3 regions of the Brevibacillus sp. HB1.3 genome follow, and region 2 is predicted to be linked to each of the others. Evidence: riboswitches for the same ligand, from Rfam matches in the RefSeq annotation. Region 2 holds a riboswitch; each other region holds the start of a gene.
The links. Region 2 has a riboswitch for lysine ahead of HPY31_RS11055 (aspartate kinase). Riboswitches for the same ligand answer to the same signal wherever they lie in the genome.
Positions count from the first base shown of each region.

Region 1: it holds a riboswitch for lysine, as region 2 does, so the genes downstream of both, dapD (2,3,4,5-tetrahydropyridine-2,6-dicarboxylate N-acetyltransferase) here and HPY31_RS11055 (aspartate kinase) in region 2, are expected to answer to the same signal.
Region 3: it holds a riboswitch for lysine, as region 2 does, so the genes downstream of both, HPY31_RS19735 (amino acid permease) here and HPY31_RS11055 (aspartate kinase) in region 2, are expected to answer to the same signal.

Region 1 is NZ_JABMIT010000003.1:146,409-157,289, reverse strand. It holds gene HPY31_RS08355 (alpha/beta hydrolase) at 1-322, opposite strand, end outside; gene HPY31_RS08350 (DUF3055 domain-containing protein) at 432-731, opposite strand; gene HPY31_RS08345 (MarR family winged helix-turn-helix transcriptional regulator) at 810-1,358, opposite strand; gene HPY31_RS08340 (DUF1885 family protein) at 1,539-1,967, shown strand; gene HPY31_RS08335 (glycoside hydrolase family 73 protein) at 2,077-2,715, shown strand; gene HPY31_RS08330 (DUF4912 domain-containing protein) at 2,828-3,190, opposite strand; gene HPY31_RS08325 (hypothetical protein) at 3,299-3,898, opposite strand; gene HPY31_RS08320 (N-acetyldiaminopimelate deacetylase) at 4,172-5,305, opposite strand; gene HPY31_RS08315 (aspartate aminotransferase family protein) at 5,309-6,523, opposite strand; gene dapD (2,3,4,5-tetrahydropyridine-2,6-dicarboxylate N-acetyltransferase) at 6,538-7,248, opposite strand; lysine riboswitch at 7,340-7,529, opposite strand; gene HPY31_RS08305 (flavodoxin) at 7,670-8,110, shown strand; gene HPY31_RS08300 (GNAT family N-acetyltransferase) at 8,179-8,727, shown strand; gene HPY31_RS08295 (EcsC family protein) at 8,702-9,556, opposite strand; gene HPY31_RS08290 (hypothetical protein) at 9,570-9,761, opposite strand; gene HPY31_RS08285 (hypothetical protein) at 9,825-10,881, opposite strand, start outside.
Region 2 is NZ_JABMIT010000004.1:123,542-134,422, forward strand. It holds gene sdhA (succinate dehydrogenase flavoprotein subunit) at 1-405, opposite strand, end outside; gene HPY31_RS11045 (succinate dehydrogenase cytochrome b558 subunit) at 425-1,036, opposite strand; gene HPY31_RS11050 (YslB family protein) at 1,465-1,917, shown strand; gene HPY31_RS11055 (aspartate kinase) at 1,967-3,208, opposite strand; lysine riboswitch at 3,440-3,627, opposite strand; gene uvrC (excinuclease ABC subunit UvrC) at 3,730-5,511, opposite strand; gene HPY31_RS11065 (DUF2164 domain-containing protein) at 5,550-5,801, opposite strand; gene HPY31_RS11070 (ABC transporter ATP-binding protein) at 5,926-6,639, opposite strand; gene HPY31_RS11075 (ABC transporter ATP-binding protein) at 6,641-7,402, opposite strand; gene HPY31_RS11080 (branched-chain amino acid ABC transporter permease) at 7,404-8,375, opposite strand; gene HPY31_RS11085 (branched-chain amino acid ABC transporter permease) at 8,381-9,247, opposite strand; gene HPY31_RS11090 (ABC transporter substrate-binding protein) at 9,395-10,582, opposite strand; gene trxA (thioredoxin) at 10,767-10,881, opposite strand, start outside.
Region 3 is NZ_JABMIT010000008.1:226,410-236,102, forward strand. It holds gene HPY31_RS19715 (hypothetical protein) at 67-231, shown strand; gene HPY31_RS19720 (inositol monophosphatase family protein) at 335-712, shown strand; gene HPY31_RS19725 (CGNR zinc finger domain-containing protein) at 744-1,301, opposite strand; gene HPY31_RS19730 (DinB family protein) at 1,470-1,964, shown strand; lysine riboswitch at 2,049-2,234, shown strand; gene HPY31_RS19735 (amino acid permease) at 2,348-3,796, shown strand; gene HPY31_RS19740 (hypothetical protein) at 4,016-4,879, shown strand; gene HPY31_RS19745 (hypothetical protein) at 5,028-5,219, shown strand; gene HPY31_RS19750 (hypothetical protein) at 5,212-5,358, shown strand; gene HPY31_RS19755 (TolC family protein) at 5,572-6,627, shown strand; gene HPY31_RS19760 (aminoglycoside phosphotransferase family protein) at 6,699-7,610, opposite strand; gene HPY31_RS19770 (aminotransferase) at 7,956-9,134, opposite strand; gene HPY31_RS19775 (Lrp/AsnC family transcriptional regulator) at 9,131-9,631, opposite strand.

The sequences.
Region 1 (10,881 bases), on a different contig from region 2:
GCTCATCCGTCTGAATAAAGCGAGTCGCGATGAGACCACCTAGACTATGCCCCATTAAAAATACTGGCTTTTCCCCTGATGCATCGGCAAGAGCGGTACTCGTCCACTCACGTACACGGGACAAATAGTCTTCGAATGATTGAATATGCCCCCGTCTCCCAGGAGAGCGCCCCCATCCCGGCAAATCTTCCGCATATACGTCCCAGCCTGCCTGATTGAAGTAAGCCGCTACATGCTCATAACGCCCATGATGCTCTCCCGTTCCATGGACGAGAACAATCGCTCCCCGAGAATCATTGGCCGACCATTTATGTACACCCATTCTCCCTCTTCCTCCTACTGCTTGAGTTCTTTCGATTATACTAAAAAACGGAGGGTAGTATTTTACAAAAAAAGCCAAAACGAGCAGAAGATAAACTTCTGCTCGTTACCTAATACTGATTTTCTTCAAATGGAATGGATGGTAAATGCTCCTGAAAAAACTCAGCAAGCGCGACTGCCTCGTTCTCTGAATCCAGCCTGAAAATTTTTTGCAGGTATCCTGGATTCACCGCATCTTCAGAACTGAGAAGAGTCGATTGCCCTGTCTGCATACAGATCACCAACGGCTTCCCATAAAACTTGTGTGTAAATACCATGCCAAAGTCGTATCGTGTTCCCTCTGAAATAAAACCGAGAAAACGTACATTAGCATTCTCCGATACGTCGTATAAGTGGTCGTAGTGCTCCATCAGCAATCCCTCCTCAACAGTATTTTGGCCTCCGAATTTCGTAAAATATTCGGATTATTTACTAGTATAAGCGAAAAATCACGTTTTTGCTACCCAAACGGCATCATTTACCAGACGTGTCGGGTTCATGACCCTGTCTTCGCCTTCTTGAATCCATCTTACTTTTTCTGCTCCATGCAACGATTGCGCGACAAAGGAGAGACATTCAAAGAACAGTTCAACTACTGCTGTACTGTATCGTTCCTCCATTTTCTCCAATGCATACGTCAATCTAAAAATATCTGGTACACTTCTTCGACTGGCTTCCAAGACTTCTTTTCCTTTTTCAGTCGGGTATACGTGAACCACACGCCCATCCAACTCCGACTTTTCGATGGTCACCATGCCTTTCTCCATTAATTTCTTGATATGAATGACAATCGAAGAGGGATGCCAGAAGGTCCAATCTGCAATTTGCGTGACGCGTACACCTTCATAGCAGTAGATGATCCAGAGAATGTTTAACTGTACGGAGGAATCCAATTCAGCTTCCTTCGCTGCCCGCTCCCAGTCTTCTTTGTTCACCACATCGATGGCGCGCATGGTGTTTAAAGCTTCGAATACATGTCTAATTGAGGCCTCCTGCATGCGTATATTCCTCCATGATCCTTTATCGTTCATCTAACGGCATATAAATATGATATATATTTTACACTTTTCAGAAAAGACACGCAATTGTTTTTGGTCGCCAACTGCCTCATTGCCAAAGAGTGGAAGACAATGCTACACTTAACGCACAGAATACCGGTACTAGGAGTGAGTGCAGTCGTGAAACTTCAATCGGCCTACATCTATTTCGTTGATGGTTCTACCGCAGCATCTGCAAGTATTGACGACGTGAAAGCCAAGTTTACGCGATACGTTGACATGACCACAAAAACAGGAAAGCAGTTGGGCTGGACCTATGCTGACGCCGCTTTCCCTTACACCCTAGAAGAACGCCCTGAAGGAAAGGACGCGTGGTTCCTTCTCAAAGGAAAAGACCCAAATATGTACAAAGCCATCGTTGTTGGAGTCGGGAGCAAAAATGAAAACGGTTCCGAAAAGCACTACATACAAGTGTCCCTCCCTGAATCAGCCACACATGGCGACAAAAACAAGGCAAATGAGTACTGTCGATACTTGGCACGTGATTATAAAGCAGAGCTTCACCTCTTCAACAACCGCATTCAATATTTCCAACCTCGAAAGCCATAAAGAAAAACGAAAAACAGTCGAGTCATGTCGACTGTTTTTCATGTTCAGGCCTATTCCCCCCGACCTCTTTTTTTCATACGAATAACAAAGAGAGCAAAGGGGGGAGCTTATGGATGCCCAAGCATTTATTCAGTTGATTGCTGACCACGCCAGAAAGTCTTATCAGAATCATCGTATATTCCCCTCCATTACAATAGCGCAAGCCATACTCGAGTCAGGTTGGGGTCAAAAAGTACCTGTTGACCCTGCCACTGGGATATCCTCGTACAACCTCTTTGGAATAAAGGGAACGGGACCTGCTGGCTCTGTCACCATCGAAAGCAAAGAGGTGGAAAACGGCAAGACGGTTACACGTACTTCCCAGTTCCGCGCTTATGAAAATTATCAGCAATCCATGGAGGACCATGCCCAGTTTTTAGGCAAGCCCGCTTACAAAAACGTGCTTGCAGCCACGACTCCCGCACAAGCCGCACAGGCTTTAGAGGGAGCCGGCTACGCTACCGATCCTGCGTACGCTGAAAAGCTGACGCGCCTTATTCAGACGTACAACCTGACCCAGTACGATCAATTCGGCCCGGAAGAGCCCCAAGCGATTCCTCCCTGGAAACGGGAGCTGGGAAATCGTGCGTTACAGGAGGGCTTGCTGACCTCGCCCGATTGGCTAAATAAGCTAGATGAACCAATGCCAGTATGGGCTGTTTTAGCAATTGCCCTGCGACTGTTGGACAAACAGCGAGAGAAGCCATGAGTCCATGAATAAAAATCAAAAGCCCCATTGCCACAAGCAAATCTTGGGGTAATGGGGCTGTTTCGTATAAAAATGCAGTTGCCTCAGTCGTAACGTTGCTTGAGCACGTTGATCAAATCATTTGAGACCTGGACAGCGAATAAAACCTTCCGTCCACCATCCGAATTCCCAGATCGACGCAATATTCCAATCCTTGCGTCACTCCGTACAAAATCCATTCGGAAGAACGGTGGTTGATATCAAAATCAGTGTAAAGGTCAGTGCCATCATTTCGGATCTCTTTGCGGTACGTCACATCAAAAAGGCGTAGGACAAAAGGCAGTTCAGCAAATGGAATCGCAAACTTTCGCTCTATTTCTTGCTCGAACTCCTTCGTCATGCTCCACTCTGCCTGAATGGACTGCTCATCTTTCCAGGCAATGCGTATACTCGGGCCTTCTACATCCGTGGACGATCGCGGGGGATTTGTCTCCATTCGCTCCCATCGTTCCTTTCTTTTACTTGCTATTACCAAGTATATTGGCTTTTCCGTATATTATAGCACGGGGACATGTAAAGTGGAAACGCATCCAAGCCATAATTTTTAGCGTCCAACTGTAAATGTATTTTCACCGACGGTTACATAAGACGTGAATTTCTCGGATTTCATTTGAACTTGTACTTTATAAGTGCCGTATGCTTCGAGTTTCGTAGATACAAAAGGCTCGGAAAAATAAAAACTGTTTGCATTCTGTGTGGAGTATTTCCACTCTTTCCCTTTAGACACTTCTTTACCGTCCGGTCCGACTAACACGAGCTGCATGCGCAAGTCTTTGGCGATAGGCGCGTCATCAACCTCTACGAAAACGTTAAACGTACGAGGCACATTTTTATCGCTGTATCCTTTGACAGGGTTGCTGAAAACGACATTTTTATTGCGGGTCTGCTGAATCCCTTCGACCACAATAATATTTACGTTTGGCTTAATCACTTGCAATTTGCCCGATTGCTGATCGTAATCGACGAAACCACCGAGCTTGTTCACTATTGATTCTACCGATTCAGCCTTGGATGCTGGCATTTCACTCGCTACAGTTTCCGCACCGAAAAATACGCGCATCGCACCTTCTCCCAGCGCAGTAGTGCTCCCCACCCCTGCTGCTACAGTCAACGCCAACAAGGCCGATAACCATGCTTTTTTCATGTCAATAATCCTCCTGTATGTGTGCGCGGCAGCGCTTGTTTTTCCGGAATTTCTTCTCCCTAGTTTATACGTTTGGAAAAGGAAATAGTTGTGCTGCCCTGATAAGTTTTTTCAACAATATCCACATTATCCACAAGCACAAAAACCTTAGGAAGAAAGACTTATACACAGAGATGTTAGTAACTACCTCTTACTCTTGACCAAAATACAGCTGGGAATGACACAGCAAAAAGAGCGGCTATCCAGCCACTCTTTTTTTGCTCCTGACACCTGCTACTCCTGTTGCGAAAGCCAAGTAAAATACCGGGAGACCAGACGAATGGCAACCTCGATCGCGTCTTCGTTAGGCTCAATTTTGGAATGGTGCAAGCCGTATGGCGTTTGCACACCCAGCCAGAATAAAAAGCCGGGGATTTCTTTCAAAAAGTACCCGAAGTCTTCTCCGGTCATGGCTTCCTTGCAGGTGATGAGGGTTACATCTTCACATTGTTCCTGTACCCATTGCATGAAGTCAGTCGTTAGCTGCTCCTCGTTGTAAACCTGGCAGTAGCCAACGCCATAGTCAATCGTTGCCTGACAGTCAAAGCCTATTTCCACTCCCTTTACGAGTGATTCAATGCGGCTCTTGACAAGTGCCATCGATTCCATCGAAAAGGTTCGGATCGTCCCTTCTAGCCTGGACTTCTCCGCGATGATGTTTTGCTTCGTCCCGCTCTCCAGCTTGCCAATCGTTACGACGGCAGAATCCAATGGATCGATATTGCGCGAAATAATCGATTGAAGCTGTGTCACCAGATGGCTTCCTGCAACCACCATGTCATTCGCCTTGTGAGGAAAGGCTGCATGTCCCCCTTTGCCGACCAGATCAATGTACAACTCAGAAGTGTTGGCAAACAAAATTCCTGGCTTTGTTGCAATTTGACCAACTGGGTATTCTGGCGCGATATGCAGGGCAAAAATGCAGTCCGGTCGCCACTCTGCAAACTCTTCACTTTCCATCATTGGCCAAGCACCGCCAGGGCCTTCTTCTGCCGGCTGGAAGAGGAACAGCAAATCATCTGTGATCGAATGCTCAGTAAAATGCGTCAGGAGACCAAGAGCGATTGCCATATGCATGTCATGGCCGCAAGCATGCATATACCCTTCATGAAGCGACCGAAACGGATAGGACGTTTCCTCTACGATCGGTAGGCCATCCATATCCGTCCGCCAGGCAATTAGTCGTTTTGGCTTTGTTCCTGCCAGCTTGACCAAAATGCCTGTCCGCCACGTTTTAATCTCGATTCGCTCCTGAGGCAGCTTTTTCAAATAATCGAGCAAGTATTGCTGCGTCTTCACTTCAGCGAAGCCTGGCTCCGGTATTTGGTGCAAATCTCGGCGAATTTGTGTAAACAAGGAAGTCGTCATGGTCTACGCCTCCTTTTTCGTACCCGTTCTTGCTGTTAATTGCTCCTCAAACACAGCAAGGAAACGGTCGACATCGGCTTTTGTCAACGTCAGTGGCGGAAGCAGACGAACAATCGTTTTCTGCGTCACGTCTACGAGGATTCCTTCGTCAAGCAATGCTTGCTGCAAGTGGCTTACCTCTTCTGGGGTGAACGAGAGCGGAATTCCAACCATCAAGCCTTTTCCGCGAAGGGATTGCAGTTGATCTGGAAGACGCGTTCGCAACGCTTCCAAGCCCGACCACAGGTACGCAATCACTTCTTCTACATGAGCGATGAAGGCTGGATTAAGCAATTCGTCCAACACGACATTCCCCAGGGCAGCAGACAATGGCGATGGTGCGAATGTCGTTCCGTGATCCCCCGGTTTGAACTGGTTCATCAGCTTTGGACCAGCGATGACACCGCCGAGGGGAAGCCCTCCCCCTATGCCTTTGGCGAAAAGGATAAGGTCTGGCGTTACGCCTGCATGCTCATAAGCAAACAGCTTTCCTGTTCTGCCCATTCCTGTCTGGATTTCGTCCATGACAAAGAGCATGCCTTCTTGTTCACAGATGGCAGCTACCTCTCGCAAGAACGCTTCTGTTAGCGGCACGACACCGCCGGAACCCAATACTGGCTCCATAAGGACCGCAGCGGGTCTTGCCTCCTGGCAAATCGCTCGCAATCCTGCCGTGTCCTCCACATCCAGTTCATAAACAGGAAAAGCTGGCTGAGGAAAGTCTTGATAGACGTGAGCCTGCCTCGTCAGACGCACTGCTCCAAGTGTTCGCCCGTGAAAGCTGTTGCGTAAAACAACGATGCCTTCACGACCTGCTCCCTCGTTTTTCGTCCATTTGTGAATCAGCTTGATCGCAGACTCTGTGGCCTCAGCACCAGAGTTGGTGAAAAACACCTTACCGCTGATGCTGTTCGCAACCAAACGCTCCGCTAATCGAATAGCCGGCTTGTTTAAAAATACATTGGAAATATGCAAGAAGCGCTCTCCCTGCTCACGCAGAGCCTGTACAATGCGCGGATGCGAATGCCCCAAAACATTTACCGCGAGTCCAGTAAACAAGTCGAGATAACTCTTCCCGTTCGTATCGTACAAGTAATTTCCTTCGCCTTTCTCTATGGCAATCGGAAGTCTTTTATAAGAGGAGACGATATATTGTTCATCGAGCGAACGCCAGTCCATGTGCACTCTCTCCCTTACAGCTGACGTAGCTCCTGCTTGATCTCTGTCTTGGAACGAGTTTTTTCATCGATTTGCTTGATCACACGTGCAGGTGTTCCCGCAACGACTACGTATGGAGGTACATCTTCAATGACGACAGCACCTGCTGCTACAACAGCACCTTTTCCTACGCGTACACCTTCCAGAATGACAGCATTTGCTCCGATGACAACATCATCCTCGACAACAACTGGCTGTGCAGACGGCGGCTCGATAACGCCTGCGATAACCGATCCAGCGCCGATGTGGCAGTTTTTCCCGATGGTTCCACGTCCACCTACTACAACATTCATATCGATCATCGTACCTTCACCGATCACTGCACCGATGTTAATGGAAGCACCCATCATGATGACGGCATTGTTACCGATTGTCACTTGGTCACGGATAATTGCGCCTGGCTCAATACGCGCTTGAATCCCTTTTGTATCCAGCAATGGAATGGCGGAGTTGCGACGATCGCTTTCTACTACATAATCTTCAATTTTGTCTGCATTAGCAGCGAGAACTGGCTCAATCTCTTTCCATTCACCAAAAACAACACCTGTCGGACCAGTAATGAAGGCTTTGGAGCTCGCACCAAAGTCGATTCCCTCCAGGTTCCCTTTCACATATACCTTCACAGGTGTTTTCTTTTCGCTTTTTTGAATAAACGCGATAATTTCGTTAGCATCCATCATGTTCATTGTTACATCCTCCTCAAAATAACAGCATGGTAAATCAAAAAAAGCAATGAGTGCATTCGCTATCTCATTGCTTTTGATACTACGTAAGCAAATCATAAATAGCGCTCCACAAAAAGATGTCAGGTCCCTTGTGACAGGATGTCCATTTTTCATGAGACACCCCAGCCTGTGCTACGTAGGGGCATAGCATAAGCTTCGGCGCTTTAGCCTTTCTTCCTTCTCCTGCCCCCTGGCAGATTGCGAAAAGGCTTACTCTTCTTCGGCGCACCTCTATTTAGTGTACATTATATTAATTTTATTTAACTCTACCAAAATCAATGAAACGTGGCAAGATGAAAAAAGTTATTGACAACGATTCTCATTTTCATTAATTTTATTTGTGAGAATGATACTCATTATCCAACTGGAGGGTTTACGTTTTATGAGCATTTTGATGGTATACGCGAGCATGACAGGGAATACACAGGAAATTGCTGAAGCAATTGCAGAAGGTATTCGTTCAACTGGTGCTGAGCTGGAGATAAAAGAAGTGATGGACGCGAATGCAAAAGAACTCGAGGCTTACGACGGAATCTTGCTTGGTGCCTACACATGGGGCGATGGCGAACTCCCAGATGAATGCCTGGATTTTTATGAGGAAATGGACGATATTGACCTCAGCGGGAAAAAGGTTGTTGCTTTTGGCTCTTGCGATTCCGCTTACGAGCATGTCGGTGCAGCTGTTGATATTTTGCTGAAAAAGGCGCGTGAGCGTGGCGCGGAAACTCCTCTGGAAGGTTTGAAAATCGAGCTTTCTCCTACGGCAAAAGAAGTGGAAACTTGCAAAGCATTTGGGGTATCGTTTGCTGAATTGCTCGGCTAATCGATGTTTCCTAAATACTCTGGCACATGCTATACTATCAATCCAACTTTTTAAGGAGGATTGATCACATGTCACTACATACAGACGAGATTCTGTTACGGCCTCTCCACCAACAAGACGCAGCCGAGCTCCTAGAGCTTCGGCTGCGTAATCATGAATTTCTCCAACCATTTGAACCGATCCGCCCCGCTTCATTTCTGACCCTCCCAGCACAGCAAGAACAGATTTCGCAAGCACAGAATGATTTTGAACGTGGTACTGCCTATGCTTTCGGCGTATTCTCTCGGGAATCCGAAAAGATGATTGGACGTGTAGCGTTGTCGAATGTCGCACGCGGCGCATGGCAAAATGCGACGATTGGCTACTTCATGGATCAGGCCTGCAATGGCAAAGGCTATACAACATTAGCTGTAAATCTTGCCCTTCGCTTTGCTTTAACGGATGTTGGGCTACACAGGGTACAAGCGGCTGTCATGCCTCGCAACCAAGCTTCCATTCGCGTCTTGGAAAAAAACGATTTTCGCCAGGAAGGGCTATCGTTACGCTATTTGCAAATTAACGGTGTATGGGAGGACCATCTCATCTACGCTCTTACTGCTGAGGAGTGGTCTGTGTAATCTCCTTGCTCTTTTCAATCTCGCGCAGCCGCTCCAGGATGCGCCGTTTGCGGTACAGCATCATCCCCGCTTCGGCGACATCCTTTACGGTTGAGCGATTCAAATACGCTCCGAACAAAATACCCGCGATAGGCACCATTTGAAATAACTTTTTCCACCCGAAGTTTTCTGTGTACGTAACCACGACTTCACGCCATCCCTGTAATTGTGCCATTACCTCTCTCTGCGCATTTGGTTCATCAAAGCGGGAGAGTTCAGCGAGTATCGCTTTTTTCCCTACGATGTCTGATGAAGCAAATTGCAAGCATTTGACGACAAACAGCCGTTCCCTCTTCTCTTCCGGTCGATAGCCATAGGCAAGCGCCATCTCTTGTAATACTTTTAGGGATGTCCCCATCAATAGCGGGATATCGATCGCGAGAGTAAATATCCCCCCAAAGCCAGTCGTCGCACCTTGTACTGTGGCAAAATTCGCCCGTGAATCCTTCAGCTCCATTGCGACATCATTCATGATTGTAAGCGGTACAGCAGCAATCTCCTCCTTGCCAATTACAGAAGTACCGGATCCCTCTAACCGTTTGCCAAACCGCTTGTATATCGGTTCATCCTGCACCAAATAAGTCCCACCTGTCTCTAGAAAGGCTGCCATTTCATCTACGGCTTTTCCCAGCTTCTCCTGAACAAATGCAGGCGTAATCCGATCTAAGAGAACAAAAGGAAGTCTGCCAAGCTTTTCCCAGAACCACAAGTCGTTCTGGTCCTTCTCCCAGACCTCCACTTCGCGTAAGGCCGTAACCAATGTTTCCCTAGACTCTTTCAACCCCAACAACCTCCCTGCCTGCTCACTCAGATTCTCGCTTCCACTGACATTGGTTGCGCAAGATGGACTTGATATAGTCCTGCAACTCTTCTGGCGTGGCGTGGCAGACGAATTCTTTTTTATTTCTTACGATCCCCAGCTTTAAATGTTTCACTTGCTCTCCTTCAATCCGAAAGCCGAACTTTTCTAAGATCGCCTTCTGTTCATTTGTCACAGAAATCCCTCCCCTTGTAGTCGAAAACCCCCATGCCAAAATGCAAGGGGGTTTTCCTATCTACTATTTCACTTCAATTGTAAGCGTCAATGTTTCATTACGCTCATTTACATCGTTTTTCTTCGTGTACTTTCTTTTGGAGTTGATAACCGTGCAGGTCTTATTGCTAAGCGTATTCGTTACCTTGATCTTGTATTCTCCGGGCTTATCCGTATTGATATACCTTTTCAAATTCAGTGATTCAAGTCCCTCGCCATCGTCATCATCACCTTTGCTGGGCTTGATGCTGGCGATCTCTTCGTCCCCGAAAAAGATCTCGATCCGATTTTCTGAGGAAATGGTACCGTTACTGTGCTTCCGGTTGGCACCAATACCAATCTCGCCATGTTTCCATTCAAATTTCGGCATATAGTAGGACTTCTTTTCGCTCTTATCCCTGATCTTTTTGGATCCGACTAGCTCAGCATGAGTAGCGATCAGCCTTAGGTCTTCCATTTCGAGATCATCGCCTGCGTTCACGGTAATTTTTTGTCCGTCCCGGTATTCCTTGCCGCTCTCGCTTCGAAGAAGAAGTGGCGAACTTGGCGGACTTACCCCTGTATCCCCAGGCTCACATGCCGGATACGACTTGATTGGAGGAGAATCTTCTATCACTTGAACATAGCCGCACCATACTTGCGCTGGGTCTCTTTTACTATAGTAGTTGACTTTGTAGCGACCTGGCTTGTAGCCGGACAACAGCAATCCCGTGTGATCCCAATTCAATTTGCTCTCATCGACAATGACGTTATCGATCGCCCATACACCCGGCCCCTCATCATCATCTGCTTCACTTCCCTTTTCAATGTGCTCGGCAGCAGTGGTCAGCCAGATCACATGAACAGGATTCTGATACAGCTTGACTGTATTATCAGAGGAATACAGGTTCATCTTTTCTACCGTCGGTGTTGATTTTTCGTTCTGCTTCATCAACACATCCATCGTGACATTTCCATCAGCAGGGCCGCAGGCATTTGGTGCACCTGGTATTTGTATTTGGACCGTTGTCGCCGAAGTATCGCCCCACAAAGAGGATGTCTCTTTTTGCCCCGAAACAGGCTCAAACGTGACAGCGATGGTG
Region 2 (10,881 bases):
AAGCTGTTGTCCAGTTGTCGCACCCGCAAAAGCGGTACGGTGATGCTTGGTTCCCCCGAAACGACGGAAGTCCAACAGACCTTCTGGCGTACGGTTAAACATAACGCCCATACGGTCCAACATATAGATGATGCCAGGTGCTGCATCGCACATTGCTTTAACTGGCGGTTGGTTTGCCAAGAAGTCTCCGCCATATACTGTATCGTCGAAGTGCTCCCATGTGGAGTCGCCTTCCCCTTTGGTATTTACCGCTCCGTTAATACCGCCCTGCGCACAGACAGAGTGGGAACGTTTTACCGGAACCAGGGAGAACAGCTGAACAGGAACGCCTTTTTCTGCTGCTTTGATGGTAGCCATCAAGCCGGCCAAACCTCCACCGACAATGATCAGTTTACCTTTTGCCATGTGTTTTGTCCCCCTATCCCTACAAAATGAAAGCCGACATCGCACGCAAGCCGATGAAGGTTACAATTACGAATACGCCCAAAGTCAGGAATGTTGCAATGCGCTGGGAACGCGGCCCAACTGTAATTCCCCAGTGAACCAGGAACGACCACAGTCCGTTGGAGAAGTGGAAAGTCGTGCTAATAATCCCGATAGTGTAGAATACGATCATTGCAGGACTGCTCAAAATGTTTGCCATCATGTCAAAATCCACGTGTGCACCCATTGCTTTTTGGATACGGGTTTCCCAAACATGCCAAACGATAAAAATGAGGGTAATGACTCCTGTAACACGTTGCCACAAGAACATTTGGTTTCGGAAGTAGCCGAAGTTCCCTACGTTTTGCTTTGCTTGGAACGCAATGTAGATACCGTAAACAGCGTGAAACAGGATCGGGAGGTAGATAAAAACAAATTCAAGCACCAATACGAATGGAACATTTTCAATCAAACCAACTGTTTGATTAAAAGCTTCGGCTCCACGGGTCGCTTGGTAGTTGGCTGTCAAGTGAAACAGCAGGAAGAGCCCGATCGGAAACAAACCAAGAAGTGAGTGGAGCTTGTGACTGAGAAAGCTATGGCCTTTCGCCATACAATGGTCCCCCTTTCAATGTATGTAACTCTCAATTTTGTGAAAAACGTCAAGCATTACCGCAAGCGGTCCAAAACGGCTTCGACCGTTTTGATAGACCTTTCCCCAATATCCTAACCCATTGCCTCACCCATTAGACATAGCAAAACCACCACGATCATTTTATGAACGGGATCTTGACGCTGTTCACAAAATGACTGCGTTCACTAGATCAAATGAATTTGTCGGAATGTGTCAAAATACGAGAAAAAGTTGGGCAAAACTATGACCAAATCCAATTGTACTCTTGTCGACACAGAGCGTCAAGATAATCAATGTACTAAATACATTGATAGAATAACTTTGTTTAGTCCAGCTATTTTTTCTATTCCGATGTCATGAATGCGTGTCCCTCCTCATAATCTAGTAAAGACAGGAGGGAAGCACATATGAAAGAGAAGGATCAGCTTGCAGCACTATTGCCGCCAGAGACCATTCCCTATGCAGAGAGAATGAATATGCCCTATCTTGGCTATCATCTTCTACGCGAAACGCTTACTAGCACCCTGCTAGGCGATAGTGAAAACCATATCCTCTATTGGATAGGAAAAAATATGGGCCGCCAAATCCCCATTCAATCTGCAACAGGCCCGATTATGCCTTTTATTCGGCTTGGATTAGGCCAGCTAGACGTCCTGGAGGAGAACGGGCAAACGATCGTCTATTCACTCAATCATTCCATTTTTAGCTATCAGTCTATAGAAAGACTAGGATGCAGTCTTTCCTTTGAAGCCGGGATCATCGCAGGTATGATTGAGCAGTGGAAAGAAAAAGAAGCGTTCAGCAAAATCGAAATGGAAAGCCCTTCTGACATCCGCATCTCTGTACAAGTGGCGTCATGAACAAAATGCCCCCTCTACCTATAAGAAGGGAGAGGGAGCATCTATCTTTTTATACTCCGTGCACAACCGCGGTTTCCTCAACATCCAGACCATAGGCCGAATGAAGACTGCGAACAGCCAGCTCTGTCAAAGCTGCTGGAATGACGCAAGAAACCTTGATATCAGAAGTTGATACCATTTTAATAGAAATTTCTTTTTCTGCCAGAACGCGGAACATTTCGGCAGCTACCCCTGGATTGTTGATCATTCCAGAGCCAACAATGGATACTTTGGTCAAGCTTTCCTCGAAATCGACTTTTTCAAAGCCAAGCTCATTTTTGTTTCTGTCCAGTGTATCCAGTGCTTTTTTTAGGTCATCTGCTGCAACTGTGAAAGAAATATTTGTAACAGTAGCATCATAAGAGCTTTGGATAATAATATCGACGTTCACCTGATTGTCCGCCAGCGTATTGAACAGACGGGAGAGTGTCCCGACCTTGGCAGGCATGCCGACAACCGTGATTTTGGCTACATCTTCATCGTGTGCAACTCCACTTACTACTCTTCCTGTTTCCATGTTGGCAACCTCCTCAACGTACGTACCATCTTCGGCAGTAAAGCTAGAGCGGACGACCAGCCTTACCTTGTATTTTTTCGCAGCCTCAACTGACCTCGGATGAAGAACCCCTGCACCGAGGTTCGCCAGCTCCAGCATCTCATCATACGAGATCGTATCCAGCTTGCTCGCAGCTGGAACCATTCGCGGATCAGCTGTATACACCCCGGACACGTCCGTAAAGATTTCGCATTTCTCAGCGTTCAAGCTCGCTGCGAGTGTAACCGCAGATGTATCCGATCCACCGCGGCCGAGCGTCGTAATTTCCCCTTCGTCACTGATCCCTTGGAATCCTGCCACGATTACCACACGACCACGACCGAGCTCAGATTGAATCCGCTCTGGATCAATCTGCTTGATCCGTGCTCTTCCGTGAATCGCCTCTGTGGTGATTCCAGCTTGCCAGCCCGTAAGAGAAATGGCATCGTAGCCCTTTGTATGCAAGGCCATCGACAAAAGCGCGATCGATACCTGCTCCCCCGTGGTCAGCAGCATATCCATTTCACGCTCGGATGGGTATGCGCTAATCTGCTTGGCCATGTCTACCAACACGTCAGTAGATTTCCCCATTGCAGAAACAACAACTACCACATCATGCCCTTCCTCTTTATAGCTGATAATTCGATCCGCAACTCGTAAAATTCGCTCAATGGTACCTACGGAAGTGCCTCCGTATTTCTGCACGATCAACCCCATGCGGCTTCTCTCCCTTTTTCTCATATCCAATATTGGTATTTATCTCATATCGTATGGTTTTTCACTATTCTCTCTATAAGGAAAAGTCTTGCATTTTTATTTTACAAAAAAGGCACCGACAAGGAATAAGACCTGCCGCTGCCTACTATTTCGACATACCGGTTCCTCCCTCCCAATACACGCGGACAACGAAGATTGACAGTTATCACCATCAAAACTCACATTGACACACCGTGAGATAGCTCTCCATCTGACAATTGGTCATTGTGCAGATGACAGTCCTGCATTTGTTCAACGCAGACCCAGCATGGAGAAAAGCGGGTTTCCCCCCACACTTCGGCGAATTCCCCTTTCCCGTCCCCTTCACAGATACCCGATCTCAGGGTGGTACTCTTGGTTTTCGCGCCTCTACCTCACTCCATAATGGAAGTGAGGCTAACTATTCTGTTTGAATCGGATTATAACATGAGTCTAAAAATGGATCAATTCCTTTTTAGAGGTTGTTCAAAAAGTCACACTGGCTATGTGTCCAGCTTGCGCAGATGCCCGATGATTTCTTTTGCCAGCTTGTCGCCGATCCCCAATTGGCGGAAGTCTTCAACGGTGGCCTCGCGCATTTTTTTCAACGAGCCAAAATGGGAGAACAACAGCTTGCGTCGCTTTTCACCAATACCCGGGATCTCATCCAACTGCGAGGAAAGCATTGTTTTTGTCCGAGATTGTCTGTGGAACGTAATAACAAAACGGTGGACTTCATCCTGGATGCGCTGCAACAAATAAAACTCATAGCTGTCCCGTCTAAGATTGATAGGCTCTGGCGGATCTCCGTACATGAGCTGAGCAGTGCGGTGCTTCTCATCCTTCGCCAGACCACAAACGGGAATATAGAGACCCAGCTCATTTTCCAGCACGTCCATAGCCGCACTGATTTGGCCTTTACCACCATCGATCACAATCAGGTCGGGCATTGGCTGGTTTTCTTTCAGCAGACGAGAGTAACGACGGCGAACGACTTCGCGCATGGAGCCGTAATCATCTGGTCCCTCTACGGTTTTGATCTTGAATTTGCGGTATTCCTTTTTGTCAGGGCGACCGTCTGTAAACACAATCATCGCAGACACTGGCTCTGTTCCCTGAATGTTGGAGTTGTCAAACGCTTCAATTCGATGAGGAACCGGAATCCCTAAAATGTGACCGAGATTGTGTACTGCTTGGACCGTACGAGCATCGTCCTTGGACATCAGCGCGAACTTCTCCTGCAAAGCAATACGGGCGTTCTCGGTAGCCATCTTCACGAGCTCATGCTTTTTGCCTCTTTTCGGAGCATGGACTTTGATGCCAAGCCACTCAGCCAAAAGCTCTGGTTCACTCTCTTGCGGGAGCAGTATTTCTTTTGGCAGCGCATTTTGCTTGTCGTAGTAGAACTGGCTCACATAAGACATGAAGTCCTCGGTTTCGCTTCCATAGTATGGAAAGGAAGTCGTCTGACGCTCGATCATCTTCCCTTTTCGCATATAAAACACCTGGATGCACATCCAGCCTTTTTCCACGGCAAACCCGATAATGTCACGGTCTAGCGTATCGGTGAACGTGATCTTCTGCTTCTCCATTACGGCTTCGATGCTCTTGATCTGATCGCGATATTCCTTGGCTCGTTCGAACTCCATGTTTTCTGCGGCTTGTAGCATTTTTTCCGTGAGGGTTTGCTTCATCTCCTCATGGCCACCATCGAGGAACCGGCTGATTTCATCCACCAAGCGCTGGTTTTCCTCTGCCGATATCTCGTACACACAAGGCGCAAGACATTGTCCCAAATGGTAGTATAGACAAACCTGCTTGGGCATATTGCGGCATTTTCGCAACGGATAGAGGCGATCCAGCAGCTTCTTCACCTCGGAGGCATCTCCGGCATTCGGATAGGGCCCAAAATACTTAGCTTTATCTTTTAATACCTTACGGGTAATCTCCAGGCGTGGCTGCGCCTCATTCGTAATCTTGATGTACGGATACGTCTTGTCATCGCGGAGCATGACATTGTATCGCGGGTCGTGCTCCTTGATCAGGTTGCACTCGAGGATAAGCGCCTCAATCGCTGAGGATACCACAATGTACTCAAAGTCCACGATCTCACTGACCAACAGCTGCGTCTTCCCGTTATGACTGCCTGTAAAATACGAGCGGACGCGGTTTTTCAGCACCTTGGCTTTTCCGACGTAAATGATTTCCCCGCTCGCATTTTTCATCAGGTAGCAGCCTGGTTTATCTGGCAGGACGGCCAGTTTATCTTTTAAGGAGCTGTTCATGGCTGCTGCCTCCTCTTTGCTCTATATCTGAATGGCATCTATTTGTTCTTGTGCATTGGCTTTTCCAATACATACAGTTCATCTTCCAAGGAACTCATCCGTTCCATCAGCAGCTTGCGGCTGTCTTGCACCCCTTGATTGTAATAGATGGGGCCGAGCTCTTTTGAAAAGAAGGCAATCAACTCTTCCGTCTCCAAATTGCCGAGTGTCTCCGACCGTTCTTCTTTAAAATAGCGTTGTACTTGATGAACAAGATATTCCATTTGCTCTCTCGTCAATTTGGTTGGCATCGTATCCGGCTTCCTTCCCATTTCGCATCATAAGAGAATATACGTTCTACCCTTCATAGTACCATGGAATCCATACGAAAAAAACTGCCGCCTCATTCCATGGCGACAGTTTTTATAGGCAGACCTAATGCTTGCGACCGCCCAAATATGCTTCTTTTACACGCTCGTCGTTTAACAGCGCTACTCCTGTGCCGTCCAATACGATTTGCCCAGCTTCCAGCACATACCCGTAATCAGCGATTTTGAGGGCCTGCTTGACATTTTGCTCCACGATCAGGACGGTCGTACCTTCTGCATTGATTTCTTTGATCACCTTGAAAATGTCTGCCACCACAATGGGAGCCAAGCCCATCGACGGCTCGTCCAAAAGCAACAGCTTCGGTCGGGACATCAACGCGCGGGCAATGGCTAGCATTTGCTGCTGACCGCCAGACATCGTCCCTCCCAATTGAGAAAGACGCTCCTTGAGGATAGGGAACCAGGCCATCATCTTCTCCATGTCGTCCTTGATGCCTTGTGCATCGTTGCGCTGGAATGCGCCCATCTCCAGGTTTTCCAGTACGGTCATCTTCCCAAGAATTGCACGCCCTTCTGGAACCAAAGCCAGCCCGGCTTTCACGATCTGATGAGGTCTCGAACCCTCTATGCTTTGACCACAAAACGTAATCGTCCCTGCTTCGGGCTTCAGTTGACCTGCGATCGTACGCATCGTTGTGGTTTTGCCCGCTCCATTCGCCCCGATTAGTGAGACGATTTTTCCCTCTGGAACTTCCAGCGTTATCCCGCGAATCGCCTTGATTTGACCGTAGGAGGTCGTCAAGTTTTGTATGTTCAGCATCTTATTCGTCCTCCTTGCCGAGGTAGGCTTCTATCACATCTGGATTGTTTTGTACCTCTGCCGGTGTGCCGTCAGCAATTTTGACCCCAAAGTTGATACATACGACCTTTTCACATAGATTCATGACCAATCCCATATCGTGTTCGACCAACAGGACAGTCGTTCCGTCATCGCGAATTTTTTTGACCAGCTCCATGAGTGCTTTCGTCTCGGTCTCGATCATCCCGGCAGCTGGTTCGTCCAATAGCAAGAGTTTTGGTTCCGTAGCTAGTGCCCGTGCAATCTCCAGACGCCGCTGTTGACCGTACGCCAATGTATCCGAGCGGACGTCAGCAATGTCAGACAAGCCTACGAATTCGAGGAGCTCCTCTGCTTTTTTGGTCACCGCCTTTTCTTCCGCACGTTGTCCCGATGTTTTCAAAAGGGAAGCCCAGAAGCCGGCCTTCATGCGCGAATGACATCCTACCTTCACGTTGTCCAACGCACTCATGTGACCGAATAAGCGAATATTTTGGAACGTCCTTGCAATCCCCATTTCGGTAATTTTGTTAGGCGCCATTCCATTCAGCTTCTGTCCGGCAAAAGTAAAAGTTCCCGTCGTTGGTTCGAATATGCCCGTTGCCATATTGAAAATGGTCGTTTTCCCCGCACCATTTGGACCAATCAAACCGACAATCTCACCCTCTCCGACAGTAAAAGAAACGTCACGAAGAGCGGTGATGCCGCCAAAGCTTTTTCCTACGTTTGCAAGTTCCAGCAACATCTTATACTCCCCCCTTCGCTTCCTTGTCCGATGACTTGCCCCTACGACGCTTGAACAGCTTTTGGAACGTGTCGGCACCAATCAAGCCATGCGGGCGGAACGCCATTACACCGACCATGATCAAACCGTACATGAGCATTTTGTACTCGGCCAAACCACGCAGCACCTCCGGCAGTGCTGTCAAAACAAAGGCACCGAATAGCGGCCCCCAAACCACTTCACTGCCGCCAATAACGGCATAGGACAAAATTTCGACTACTTTATGATAGTTAAAATCATCAGGCGTAATCGTCGTCGTAATGTGGGCGAACAATCCTCCACATACACCAGCCAAAATGGAACCGATCACAAATGCAAGCATTTTATAATAGTTGACTTGCAATCCCATTGCTCGTGCTGCCGTTTCATCCGCTTTGATCGCTTCAAAAGCTCGCCCCAGACGCGAACGGTTCAGACGCAGCGTCAGAAAAAGAACGAAGGCAAACAGGAGCAGCATAAACACAAAGGTCGATAATGACTTCATTTGCATGACCGAAATGCCAAAGGTTTGTGCTTTTACCCCCAGTGCTTTTTCAAAATCGTACAAGTAATTGCCAATCGATTGAAGTCCGGTCAACCCGAGAGCGCCATTTGTCATCTCCATATTGAGGAAAATAACGCGAATCACTTCACCAAAGCCAAGCGTAGCAATTGCCAGGTACAGGCCGTGGAGCTTCAATGTCGGAGCACCGATCAACAGTGCAATCAGCCCTGCCACCAGTCCTCCGATGATGATGGCGATAAACAGCGGCATGTCCGCTTGCTTCGTCAAAATACTCGCCGTAAAAGCACCAATGCTCATAAAACCCGCATGTCCCAAGGAAAGCTGTCCCGTCGAGAGCGTAATGTAAATACTGATCGCCAAAATGCTGTTTAACAAGATAAAAGTCAGTACCTGTAAGTTATATGGATTGAGAATGTCCAATGTCTGCACCTCCCTTACGCTTTGCGTCCAAATAGTCCTTCCGGCTTCAAGAGCAAAATGAGAATGATCAAGCCAAAAGCAACCGCATCCCGATACGACGAGTCTCCGTACGCGACCGTAAATACCTCGATAATCCCGAGCAATACGCCACACACCATGGCTCCAGGAATACTCCCCACACCGCCTAAAATCAAGACCGCCAAACCTTTGAAGCCAAGCGTCATTCCCATCGTCGGAATAAGAGCAGAGTACGCCATCCCGATCAATATGCCGGCGACGCCTCCCAGCGCCGAAGCAAGCATGACGGTCACGACGATGACCATATTCGTGTTAATCCCCAAAATATTTGCTGTATCCGTATTTTCAGCCGTCGCGCGAATGGCTTTTCCCATTTTCGTTTTTTGAATCCAGAAATGCAGAACGAACATCAGCAACACAGAAATCCCCAAAATAACGAGATCGACGCTTCGAATTTGAATGAGCCCCAAGTCAAAGGTGGTGTCCCCAAAAGATTGCGGGAACGCACGGGAGTCAGCACCGAAAAACTTGTGCATGGCCTCCTCCATTAAAATGGCAAATCCAATCGTACTGATCAAGGATGCCAGATGGGGTACATTTTTTTTACGAAGGGGGCGAAGCGCTATATACTCCAGCATGAGACCCAAAATGGCAGATATGCCGATTGCTACGATCAGCGCTACCCCTAAAGGCATATTCAGGCTGGTCATCAATACCAAGCCAACTAGTGATCCAAAAATAAAAATTTGGCCGTGTGCCATATTAATGATTCCCAAGACACCAAAAATGAGCGTATAGCCCAATGCAATCAATGAATAAGTGCTACCAACTGTCAAACCGTTGACTAATTGCTGCCAAAACAAATGCCTCACCTCACTGTTAAGTGGTTACCATCTAACGATGCTTGAGTTATTCTCGCTGGATCAGCAAGCGAAAATATCATCTGATACTTTCTGATCCAGCGAGATAACCGATAGAAAAAGAAGCCCGGAGCGACCCCGGGCACGACCCTATTCAAACGGGACAAATTTGCCTTCTTTTGCGACAACGACCACCGCATCACCAATCGGATTGCGCTTCTCGTCAAAAGACAGTTTGCCGGATACACCTGTGAAGTCTTTCAGCTGAGCCAATTTTCCGCGCAGCTCTTCGCGATCTGCTTTTCCTGCGGCAAGCAGTGACTGCGACATGATGTACAATGAGTCGTATGCTTGGGCAGCGAACTGGTCAGGCTTTTTGTTGTATTTGGCTTCGAATGCTTTTACGAAGGCTTGTACTTTATCATCCTTCTTTTCAGGGCTGAATGGAGTGGCAACGATCAAGCCCTCTGCTGCTGGACCCGCAATTTCAAAAACTTTCGGATTATTGAAACCATTCCCGCCAAGAATGGTCCCTGTAAAGCCCAACTCACGTGCTTTTTTCACAACCATGGAGCCTTCTTTGTACAAAGCGGACACAAGCAAAGCATCAGGGTTTGCTTGCTTCAGCTTGGTCAACTGCGCCGAGAAGTCCACATCGCCATTTGCGAAAGTCGCTTCACCCGTAATCTCCAAGCCCAGCTTTTCAGCGGTTGCTTTCATCACCTTGTAACCATTCACGGAGAAGTCATCGTTGGATGCATGGATGAGTGCTACTTTTTTCAAGCCATTTTTCTCCACGGCTGCTTTCATAGCTGTCGGGATTGCAATGGACTCAGGCAAAGAATTTCGGAACACGTACTCCCCGATATCATTGATTCCTTCTGAAGTGTTGGAGATACCGAAAATCGGAGTTTCCGCCTCGTTTGCAACTGGTCCCGCTGCAAACATTTCACCGGAAAGTGTCGGTCCGATGATCGCCACAACATTATCCTGATTAATCAGTTTATTTACCGCATTAATCGCGCCTTCTTTTTCTCCGGCGGAGTCTTCAAACTTCAGTTCGATCTTGAGCTTTCCTTTGTTGGCTTCATTTAGCTCCCCCAACGCCAGCTCCAATCCTGCTTTTTGTGCTTCTCCATAGGCTGCACCAGATCCTGAAAGGAAACCAACTACACCGATTTTTGCTTGAATCTCTTGTCCGTCGGCACTAGCTGCTTGTCCTGAGCCACCTTCTCCTGCTGCAGGAGCAGTTGTATTTCCTCCGCTCGAACATCCGACCATCAATACCGCCCCTAGCGAGATCGCCGCCAGCGCGCGCATCAAATGAAATCCCTTCATTAAAAACGCCCCCTTTATTTTCTAAATAAATTGAATATATGAAGTTTAATCAAAGTATTCTAAAAACGCAATTATTTTCGTTCAAGTAAACTTAATTTTTTGACAAACGATCGCTCAGAATTCAGTATTCAAACATAATAAAAAAGCGGCACATAGCTATGCCGCTTCAATCGTTGGATTGCTCTTACAGATGTTTGCCTACAGTTGCCATGAGCGCTTCTTTTGGTTGGAAGCCGATCACTTTGTCAACTGGTTGACCGTCTTTGAATACGATCAGGGTTGGGATGGACATTACGCCA
Region 3 (9,693 bases), on a different contig from region 2:
TTTTACTTAGTAGTATTCAAACATACTACTTGATTTTCGCCAAAAAGAGAAGGGATGGGAATTGTTATGAACCTACAGGATGTGCAATTTTGCGAGGAACTGGTAAGAAGTGCTGGATTGGAGCTGCTAGTGGAATTTGAAAAAGGCGCGCCTTGCCACAGCAAGGAAGCAATGGCTAAACGCTTTGAAGAGGTGCATCCCGTGGTCGAAGCTCGAATAAAGCGCTCATAATCCGAGCGGTTCCCCACCTATCAATTCTCTGACGCCGAATTCGATCTGGCTGCACAGGAAAAGCCTGAATTTACAAGTCCTTATTGGGTGATGGATGCAATCGATGGAGCCGTTCACATCCAAATCGCAGCTGAGTGAGTGCATTCTAGGGACGCTCTTTGCTTCCTCCGAGCCGATGAACCATTTGGTCGGAAAGTATACAGCGAATTCCTTGACGCGAGTGATGCCAGATGCTTTTGCCATCCGCATGCAAAGCGCGGTATCACTTCATCTGGCCTATGTGGCGTGCGGTCGACTCGACGGTTACTGGGAATACGGTGAAGGGGTGTATGATTGGCTGGCTGGTGCTCTTTTGGTCCAGGAAGCCGGAGGCAAAATTACGGATACACAGGGGAATGATTTTTGCTGGAAAAGCACAGGCATCGTAGCAGCAGGCTCGACCATCTTCCCTCGGCTGCTCCAATTGACCCCGGCTTCATAACGAACAGATAAAAAGGGTGAGCCTATGCGCATCACCCTTTCTCCTTTTTCCGCTCACGAAAACGGCGCACCTTCATCAGGTTTCCGCACATTTTGTCATCGCACCAGCGGCGCACCCGGTTGCGGCTTTCATCATAAAACACCCAGCGGCAATCCTCGTTGTCACATATTTTGATTCGCTCCAGATGCTGCGGGGCAAGCAGCTCTGCGAAAGAAGCCGCAATTTGTGCCATGACGAGAGGCCAGCCCTCTGCTTGGCTGGATTGCTTTTGCCTGTAGCCGCCCTCTTCATCTACATACAACACCTGCGTATGAAAAGGGGCGAGAGCCAACACTTTGTTCAATTCCGCAAGGTCCTCCTCTTGGAATCGGTCTCCACGGACAACGGCTTCCAGCATACGTCTCAAACGCTCCCGCAATTGCAAAAGAGCCGCGGCATACGCCTCATTCATCGGCAGCGGAGCGGTTAGCTTGTATGTTTGCAAAAAGGATGACAGCCATTCCTGGTTCTCCAGGCGATTTTCCCAACGACCAGAACCGCGCCAATCCCGCCAATCACTATTTAAGAAATCAATACAAAGCCAGTCCATGCCATCCACTCTCCTGACGAAACCCTTCATTTTTCTCTCTTGTATGACCATACAGGATATGGTAATCTTTATTCGTAACTATCGTAAGTCAATTAGCTAGTTACATACCCGTTTCTTATTGCTATTATAGCGTTTCATCAATCTGTTTCACAGACGAGGAGGAAGCGTATGAATCGGAAGGAATTGCTTTTGCACGGATGGGAATGTGCGTATGACAAGGAAGACTGGTATCCACCCCTAAAAGAAGTGCTTTCCGGAGTATCAGCAGCGGAGGCTAGCTGGCGCCCTGTGGGAGAAGCAGCCAACACCATCTGGGAAAACGTCAGCCACCTTCTTTATTACAAAGAACGCCTCTTGCATCGTCTTTTGGGCACCGAATTCCCTAGCTCCGCTGAGACGAACGATGATACCTTCACCCCATCGGGTGGACCCGATGACGAAGACGCTTGGCAAGCTACCCTCTTGCGTATGGAAAGCGTCCACCGCCACATTCATGAACAGCTTTCCTTGCTGACGGATGAAGAGTTAGACCAGATAGCTACCTATACACCCATTTACCAAAACGTACTGAGTCTTGTCTTGCATGATGCGTTTCATACGGGACAAATCGTCCAAATTCGCAAGCTGCAAGGCTCCTGGCCTGCCAGACGCTCATTTGAATAACAAAATTTCACATTGATTAATCCCGAACAATCCTTTATAGTTGATAAATCACATAATTTCATACATGTTATCCTCATCTTTCACGGTGAGGATAGAGGTCGCGGCTTTTATATCATCCTGTACGAGATTCAGAGAAAATCAATGACTCCAGGTAAGGAAAATCCGCCGAAGCTCATATCGCGTCTCTGTGCGATTGGGTTGGGGCTGTACTCGAAAGGGGCAGAACTGTCACGTTTGCATGCCAAGCAAACGTGGTGAGCTATCTTCAGTGAAGGCTTGGTGGGGATTGGATGATACCGCCCTATGCCATTTTTTTGGCTATGGCGGTTTTTTAATTTCCGACCTTCCTTCTCAAAAATCAAGAAAGGTCGTGCAAGCAGCTTATGTCACAAAATCAATTGCAACGTGGTTTGAAAGCCCGACACCTGACGATGATCGCCATCGGCGGCTCGATTGGGACGGGATTGTTTCTCGCGAGTGGAGGCTCGATTCATTCCGCCGGACCAGGTGGAGCTTTAGTCGCCTATCTCGCTATTAGTATCATGGTTTACTTTTTAATGACCAGCTTGGGGGAAATGGCGGCCTTTATGCCTGTTTCCGGTTCGTTCTCGACGTATGCCACACGGTTCGTCGATCCATCTCTCGGCTTTGCTCTCGGTTGGAACTACTGGTACAACTGGGCGATTACCATTGCCGTCGAGCTGTCAGCTTCCGCACTCATTATGAAATATTGGTTCCCGGATACCCCAGCGATAGTGTGGAGCGCTTTGTTCCTCGGATTGCTGTTTGCCTTGAATCTCCTGTCTGTGAAGGCCTATGGAGAATCTGAATATTGGTTCGCCTTGATTAAAGTAGTAACGGTTATCATCTTTATTATTGTCGGTGTGTTGATGATTTTTGGCATTATGGGTGGTCAAGCAGTTGGCTTCCAAAACTTCACCAAAGGCGACGCGCCATTCAATGGCGGCTTCATGGCTCTGCTCGGTGTCTTTATGATTGCCGGATTCTCTTTCCAAGGAACAGAGCTGGTTGGAGTAGCAGCTGGGGAGAGCGAAGACCCTGCCCGCAATATTCCGAAGGCCATCCGTCAAATTTTTTGGCGCATCCTGCTCTTCTACATCCTCGCTATTTTGATCATCGGGTTGCTGGTTCCATACGATAATCCAAATCTGATCAGTGGCGACCTTACGGATATTGCGATCAGTCCGTTTACGATTGTATTTGAAAATGCCGGTTTTGCTTTTGCAGCGTCCGTCATGAATGCCGTTATTCTTACGTCTGTATTGTCTGCTGGTAACTCTGGCATGTACGCCTCTACACGCATGCTGTGGAACTTGGCGAAAGAAGGAAAAGCACCAAAATGGTTCGCAAAAGTAACAAGTAACGGCGTACCGATCAATGCCTTGATCTTGACTGCGCTCATCGGCGCCCTTGCTTTTCTGTCCTCTCTGTTTGGGGAGGGCGAAGTGTACGTATGGCTTTTGAATGCGTCCGGTATGTCAGGCTTCATCGCTTGGCTGGGAATTGCCATTAGTCACTACCGTTTTCGCAAAGCGTTTATCGCTCAGGGTCGAGACTTAAGCGAATTGCCTTATCGAGCAAAGTGGTTCCCGTTTGGACCGATTTTTGCCTTCATCATTTGCTGTATCGTTATTTTGGGGCAAAACTACTCCGCATTTATGGGGGGAACGGTCGACTGGTATGGCGTCCTGGTCTCTTACATTGGCCTACCACTCTTCTTACTCATTTGGCTCGCTTATAAAATCAGCCAAAAGACCAAGGTCGTCCCTCTTGAACAAGTAGACTTCAGTATGGATGAATACACGAAATAATCGAAGAAAAATTTCGGACTCCCGTGATCTAGACGGGAGTCCTTTTTCATGTTTGCCACCCTATTAAAAACTGCCCTAAAATAACCGATAGTATAGAAAAGAAGCAATTGAGATCCGTTTCCTTCTGTCCTCACAACTCATACTAGTCATCTGATAAAGGGTAACCATGATCTCCCTGCCTTCACGACTGAACATGAATCCATGTGAGGAGAGTAGAACATGCAAATCCACTCGTATTCCCGCTACCTACCCCCCCAGCTCCCAACTAGCCAAACTGCACCTAAAATGGTGACAGGAACTAGTCTGGGATTGCCCAAACCCGATACGGTAGACCTTCGTTCACACAAGGCACGCGAGCTACCTGCTGATGCCATCGAACATCACAGCGTCCAATTTTTCTTTAGCACGGAGATTAATGAGCGTTTGGATAAAATTTTCGCAGATAAACCACCTGAGGCTCGTAAAGCCTTTGACCACATCCTGGAGCGAAACTTTTTCAACTCCCAATCCACCTACACCGATGAAGAAAGAGCTGCTTTGGTAGAAGTCGGTTTAACCCAAGGCAAATATTTAGCAGATCAATACATGGCTGATGGGAAAAATGCTGCTGAATTTTTGGATACCCTCCATCTGCTCGCAGGCGTTGCCAAAACACGAAAGGTTGACCCTGCAACTGGCAGTGTCAGCTACGTAGAGCTTCCGCAAAAACCACAAGGGGCGCCGAACGACTATGTTAATCCATCCAAGCTGATGGAGCGGTATGACCCGGAAGCCTATAAAAAAATGCAAGCGGCCACAACCAATCAAACAGAGAAAGTAAGCATGCTGATTCAATTCGTCAAAAAGCTGCAACATCGTCCTGACTGGATCACACAATACCGAAACGAACAAGCTACGCTTCTCTCCGATTTAAAAAATACAAAAATCACTAACCGCTTTGAGAATGTAAATACAAAGGACACCACTGAATTTGTTCGTCAAATGAATACGCTCACTGAAGATGCTCCCTTTTCCGATATCACATCATTGCTACAAACGAATCTTGCTTCTTTTATGAAGAGCCTGGTCAAGAAAACGAGTTAACTGCACAAAGATGATCGGCACAGCCCCTCCCGAACTTTCTGGGACTGGGGCTGTTTTTTCTGGTGTAGTCCGAGTCCCGTTGCTTTTCCATTTAAGGAAATGTACAGGCAGGTGGTGGATATACTAATCCATAAAGGAGGAGACGAACATGGATGACAATCGCGAAAACGACCTGCCTGATTTCAAGCAACTGGATGACAGACTGATCGCTCAACCTCCCACTAGTCCAATACTCGCAATCCGTACCAATCTGGACAAGGAACCAAATGACGTCGACAATCCGTATGTGCAGCAAGACTCTACATCCACTGGACAAAATAAGGGGGAAGCAAATGACTGATCGTACCTCACAGGAAAAGCCCGACATGGGTTATAACGGAAGCAATATGCATGGTTACTCCCTTACGCCAAAGGAAGGGACATTGGACCAAACTGCCAAATCGGCTACGGAAAACAAAGAAAACAGGGACAAAGAATAGTACTTTTCCCATTATGAAAAACAAATCCCCTTTGGGGAAACAGGCAGATGCTCACTTTGCCTGTTTCCGGAAGGGGATTTCTTTTGGATTTCTGACCAAGAACGTGGTGAAAACATTTTTTCATTGACGAAATTGTGTTGGAAATATATACTTTTTATGGATTTGCCAATGAGAATCATTATCATAGTCGTATATATAATCAGGAGGATCCCCATGAAATCTAGGCTTTTCAAACACATTTATAGCACAACTTTAGTCACTTCTCTCCTCACAGGTGGCGCCCATTTTGCTCTGGCCGCTCCACTCGTAGCCACTGCGGAACAGACGGATCTTTCCCCTTTGTCGCTAGATTTCGCAGTCGAACAGGCAATAAAGTCCAGCATTGATCTGGAGCTGCTTCGGCTTGAATTAGATATTACGGAGTATGAAACATCCATCACACTAAGAGAAAAAGAAGGAATCAAAAAAACCGACGTCATAACTCTGGCTGATGCAAAAAAGAAATTCGAGGACGCCGCCAAAGCGATCAAAGAAGTGGTTTTCGATGAAGTAGCCCTGAATACACAAAAAAACTCCGTTCAATTGCAAGTACATAAAGCTTTCTTCGAAGTCCAATCATTAGACGCCAAAATCAAAGCGCAAAAGAAGAGCTTGCAAAGACAGTACTGGTTGAACTCCCAAGAAACAGAGGCTCACAAAAATCTTGCTGCCCTTGAAGCCAGCTACAAGCAAGCATTGGCCAAGCTCAACGATTTATTGAATGAAAAAGCAGACAGACAATGGAGAATGATCGCGACTGATCTGACCCAGCACGAGCTGCTTTCCCTGGAGCAATTGCAAGCAAAAGCTTTTGAAAAGCGTCCTGAGATGATCAAGGCGCAAGCAGAAATAGACTTTACCCAAGTAAGAATTGATTACACGGCAGAGTATTCGGCACTAAGCACACATAAAGGAATAATTGCAAAAAATGAGCACAAAAAAGCGGAACTGCAAAAACAAAAAACGCAAAAGAAAATCGGTCAAGAAGTAAGTGACAACTATACGAAGGTACTGGCGGCGAAAAAGGCATTAGAAGAAAGTACAACAAAGAAAGAAACCGCATTGGAGCGCTATCAGGCAACAATCGATCAATATAGATTAGGGAGAGCATCCATGAAAGAACTGATGGAAAACGAAGCAAGCCTGTTTGACTCTGAAACAAAAGCAATTGAATCGGTTTATCAATACAATCTCGCTGTTACCACCTTGAACCAGTCAACTGGCTATTAATATTCCTCATTACGAAGGATCTCATTTATTCATTTAAAATAAAGAAGGCTTCATCTCAAAGGGTGAAGCCCTTACTCATTTAACAATCTCTCAAAAACTCCCGGCATCACCAGACGACCACCGTCTACACCAAAATCCTCTATAAACCACCAAGCCGATAGCACACTATGGCAATACGCCCACGCCAACACTCTCTCTTTTTGCAAAGATAGCGCCTTCGTCAGCCCATCGACCCGCTGCTTCATTACCTCTTCTACCCCATCCTCTGGCAAATGGTTCAGCAAAAACGGAATCACCTCGTATTCCCTCTCCCCGATCAGTCCTTTTGGATCAATTGCCAACCACGGCTCTCTTTCTGCGCGCAAAATATTTTCATGATGAAGATCACCATGCAACAGGCACAGTTCTTTTTGTGTGGGGAGAAGCTTTTTGTACCATTGCATAGCCCGCTCCACCATTTGCTCGGGAATCGGTCCTGTCCCCCCTTGGAAATGAGGGCGAAGCTTTTCCAGTCCCACAGCCCAGTCTGCTATCGTCGGAAACGTAGGCGCAAGCTTGCCACCTTTCGAAACGGGTGTATGCATTCTTTTGATCACGTCCGCCAAGCATTGCATTCGCTCATCTTCGCTACTCAGCTTGTCCAGCGTCTCTCCTGGCATGATGCGCTCCAAAAGCATGATCCCTTTTTCCTCGTCCGCATCGAGCAGCTGCACCATTCCCCTGCCTGCAAAAGCCCGAATCGCTGCCAGCTCTCTCTGCCAATCCAGTCCAGGCACTCCCAGCTTCAGCACCGCGCTCCTCCCATCCTGCAACACAACTGGTGCTACAAAGTTATAGGAGAGTGGAAACGGCTCAAGCACTTTTAATAACCACCGTGCTTCGCATTCGGCAATCAGCTCATGAAAGGAATTGAGCCAGAGACGACCTGCTTCTTCATGAACGCTCACAACTGTTTGGGTAAAATGGGTCGGCAGTGAAATCATTAAGAATCCCTCCTCGAACTACTTGCAAAACATCCTTTTGCATTAGCTTTCAAGCTGTTCCTTTACCGCAGCCGCGTAAGAAGAAGCGCATTTCCAGTCAAGCGCCTCTGGAGCCATCCCAGCTTCGGAAAAAATGGCGGGGAATTTCAGCTTCACCTATGAAACACTCCATCGAAACCTCAACGTTTGAAGCGCTCCCGCCATTTTTTCCGAAGCGGCCAGTGAATCCCCCTTGCGGGGCGTAGGCCGAAGTGCAGACTGGAAATGCGCTTCTTCCCCACCACAGCCACTTCACCAAAAAGGGAGCAGCTTGAAAGCCGCCCCCCCTTTATTTCCCGGAAAATGTTAGGACAGTCGTCCCATCAAGCGCTCCATACGTTCCAGCGCCTTCTTCAACTGCTCCATCGATGTTGCATAAGAACAACGAATATGTCCCTTTCCGCTTTCACCGAACACATCTCCAGGTACGACTGCTACCTTTTCCTCCATCAGCAGCTTCTCCGCAAACTCAGAAGAGCTGAGACCTGTTGAAGCTACAGATGGAAATGCGTAGAATGCTCCGTCCGGCTCATGGCAAGTCAAACCGATATGACGGAATCCATCTACCACATAATTGCGGCGCTGACGGTAGCTCTCGATCATTCGTTCCATATCCGAACGTCCATGGCGCAGTGCTTCCAATGCAGCCATCTGAGCCATTGTCGGTGCACACAGCATGGTGTACTGATGGATTTTCAGCATGCCTGCGAGCAAATCAGGTGACGCGCAGACATATCCCAGACGCCAGCCGGTCATCGCGAATGCTTTGGAAAAACCGGAGATCAGGATCGTCCGATCTTTCATCCCTGGCAGAGCCGCGATACTTTCGTGCATGCGACCGTAGGTAAGCTCCGCATAAATCTCATCGGAGATCACCATAAGGTCGTGCTTTTCAATGATCGGCAAAAGTGTTTTCCACTCTTCAGCCGTCATCGTCCCCCCGGTCGGGTTATTTGGATAGCAGAAAATGATTGCTTTAGTACGCTCGGTGATGTGCGTCTCCAGCTCTTGCGGTGTCAGCTTGAACTGGTTTTCCATCGTTGTTTTCAGGAAAACCGGCACCCCGCCAGCCAAGCGAATGACTGGTTCATAGGAGACATAGCAAGGCTCTACGACCAATACTTCATCACCTGGATCGAGAATGGCACGAAGCGCGATATCAATCGCTTCGCTGGCACCAACCGTCACGAGAATTTCTGTCTCTGGATGATAGCTGACCGAAAAACGTTCTTCCAAGTATTTCTGAATTTCCACGCGTAATGGTAGCATACCTGCATTGGATGTATATGCTGTATGTCCACGCTCCAAGGAAGAAATCGAAGCTTCTCTCATGCGCCAAGGAGTGACGAAATCAGGCTCCCCTACACCTAAGGAAATGACTCCCTCCATCGATGCTGCCAAATCGAAAAAGCGGCGAATTCCTGATGGCTTCAACGATTGAACTGTACTGGATAAACGGTTTTTGACTTTGACTTGTGTACTCACGGCGTAACCACCATTCTGTGATCTTCGTCACGATCTTCCAGCTCAATGCCATCGTGCTTGTAGCGTTTCAAAATAAAATGTGTAGCTGTTGAGACAACTGAATCGAGAGTGGACAACTTTTGCGAAACAAAAGTGGCTACCTCTTTCATCGTTTTGCCTTCCAAAATAATCGACAAGTCATAGCTTGCACCAGACATCAAGTAAACAGCCTTCACTTCTGGGAAACGGCAAATTCGCTCTGCCACTTCATCAAAGCCGACATCGCGCTTCGGCGTCACTTTCACATCAATCATCGCGTTCACGTACGGATGATCGTCCACACGCTCCCAATTCACCAGCGCTGGATATTTGACAATGACCTTCTCGGCTTCCAATGCTGCAATCGTCTGCTCAACGACCTCGGTTGGCTCTCCGATCATTTTTCCGATTTGCTCAGCGCTCATGCGACTGTCTTCTTCCAACAGGTGCAACAGCTCTCTTTGCTTCAAGCGATCCATGCCCCACCACTCCAGTTTTCTCTTTATTTTTTACATAAGTACGTGTTCAAGTAGTCGACTTT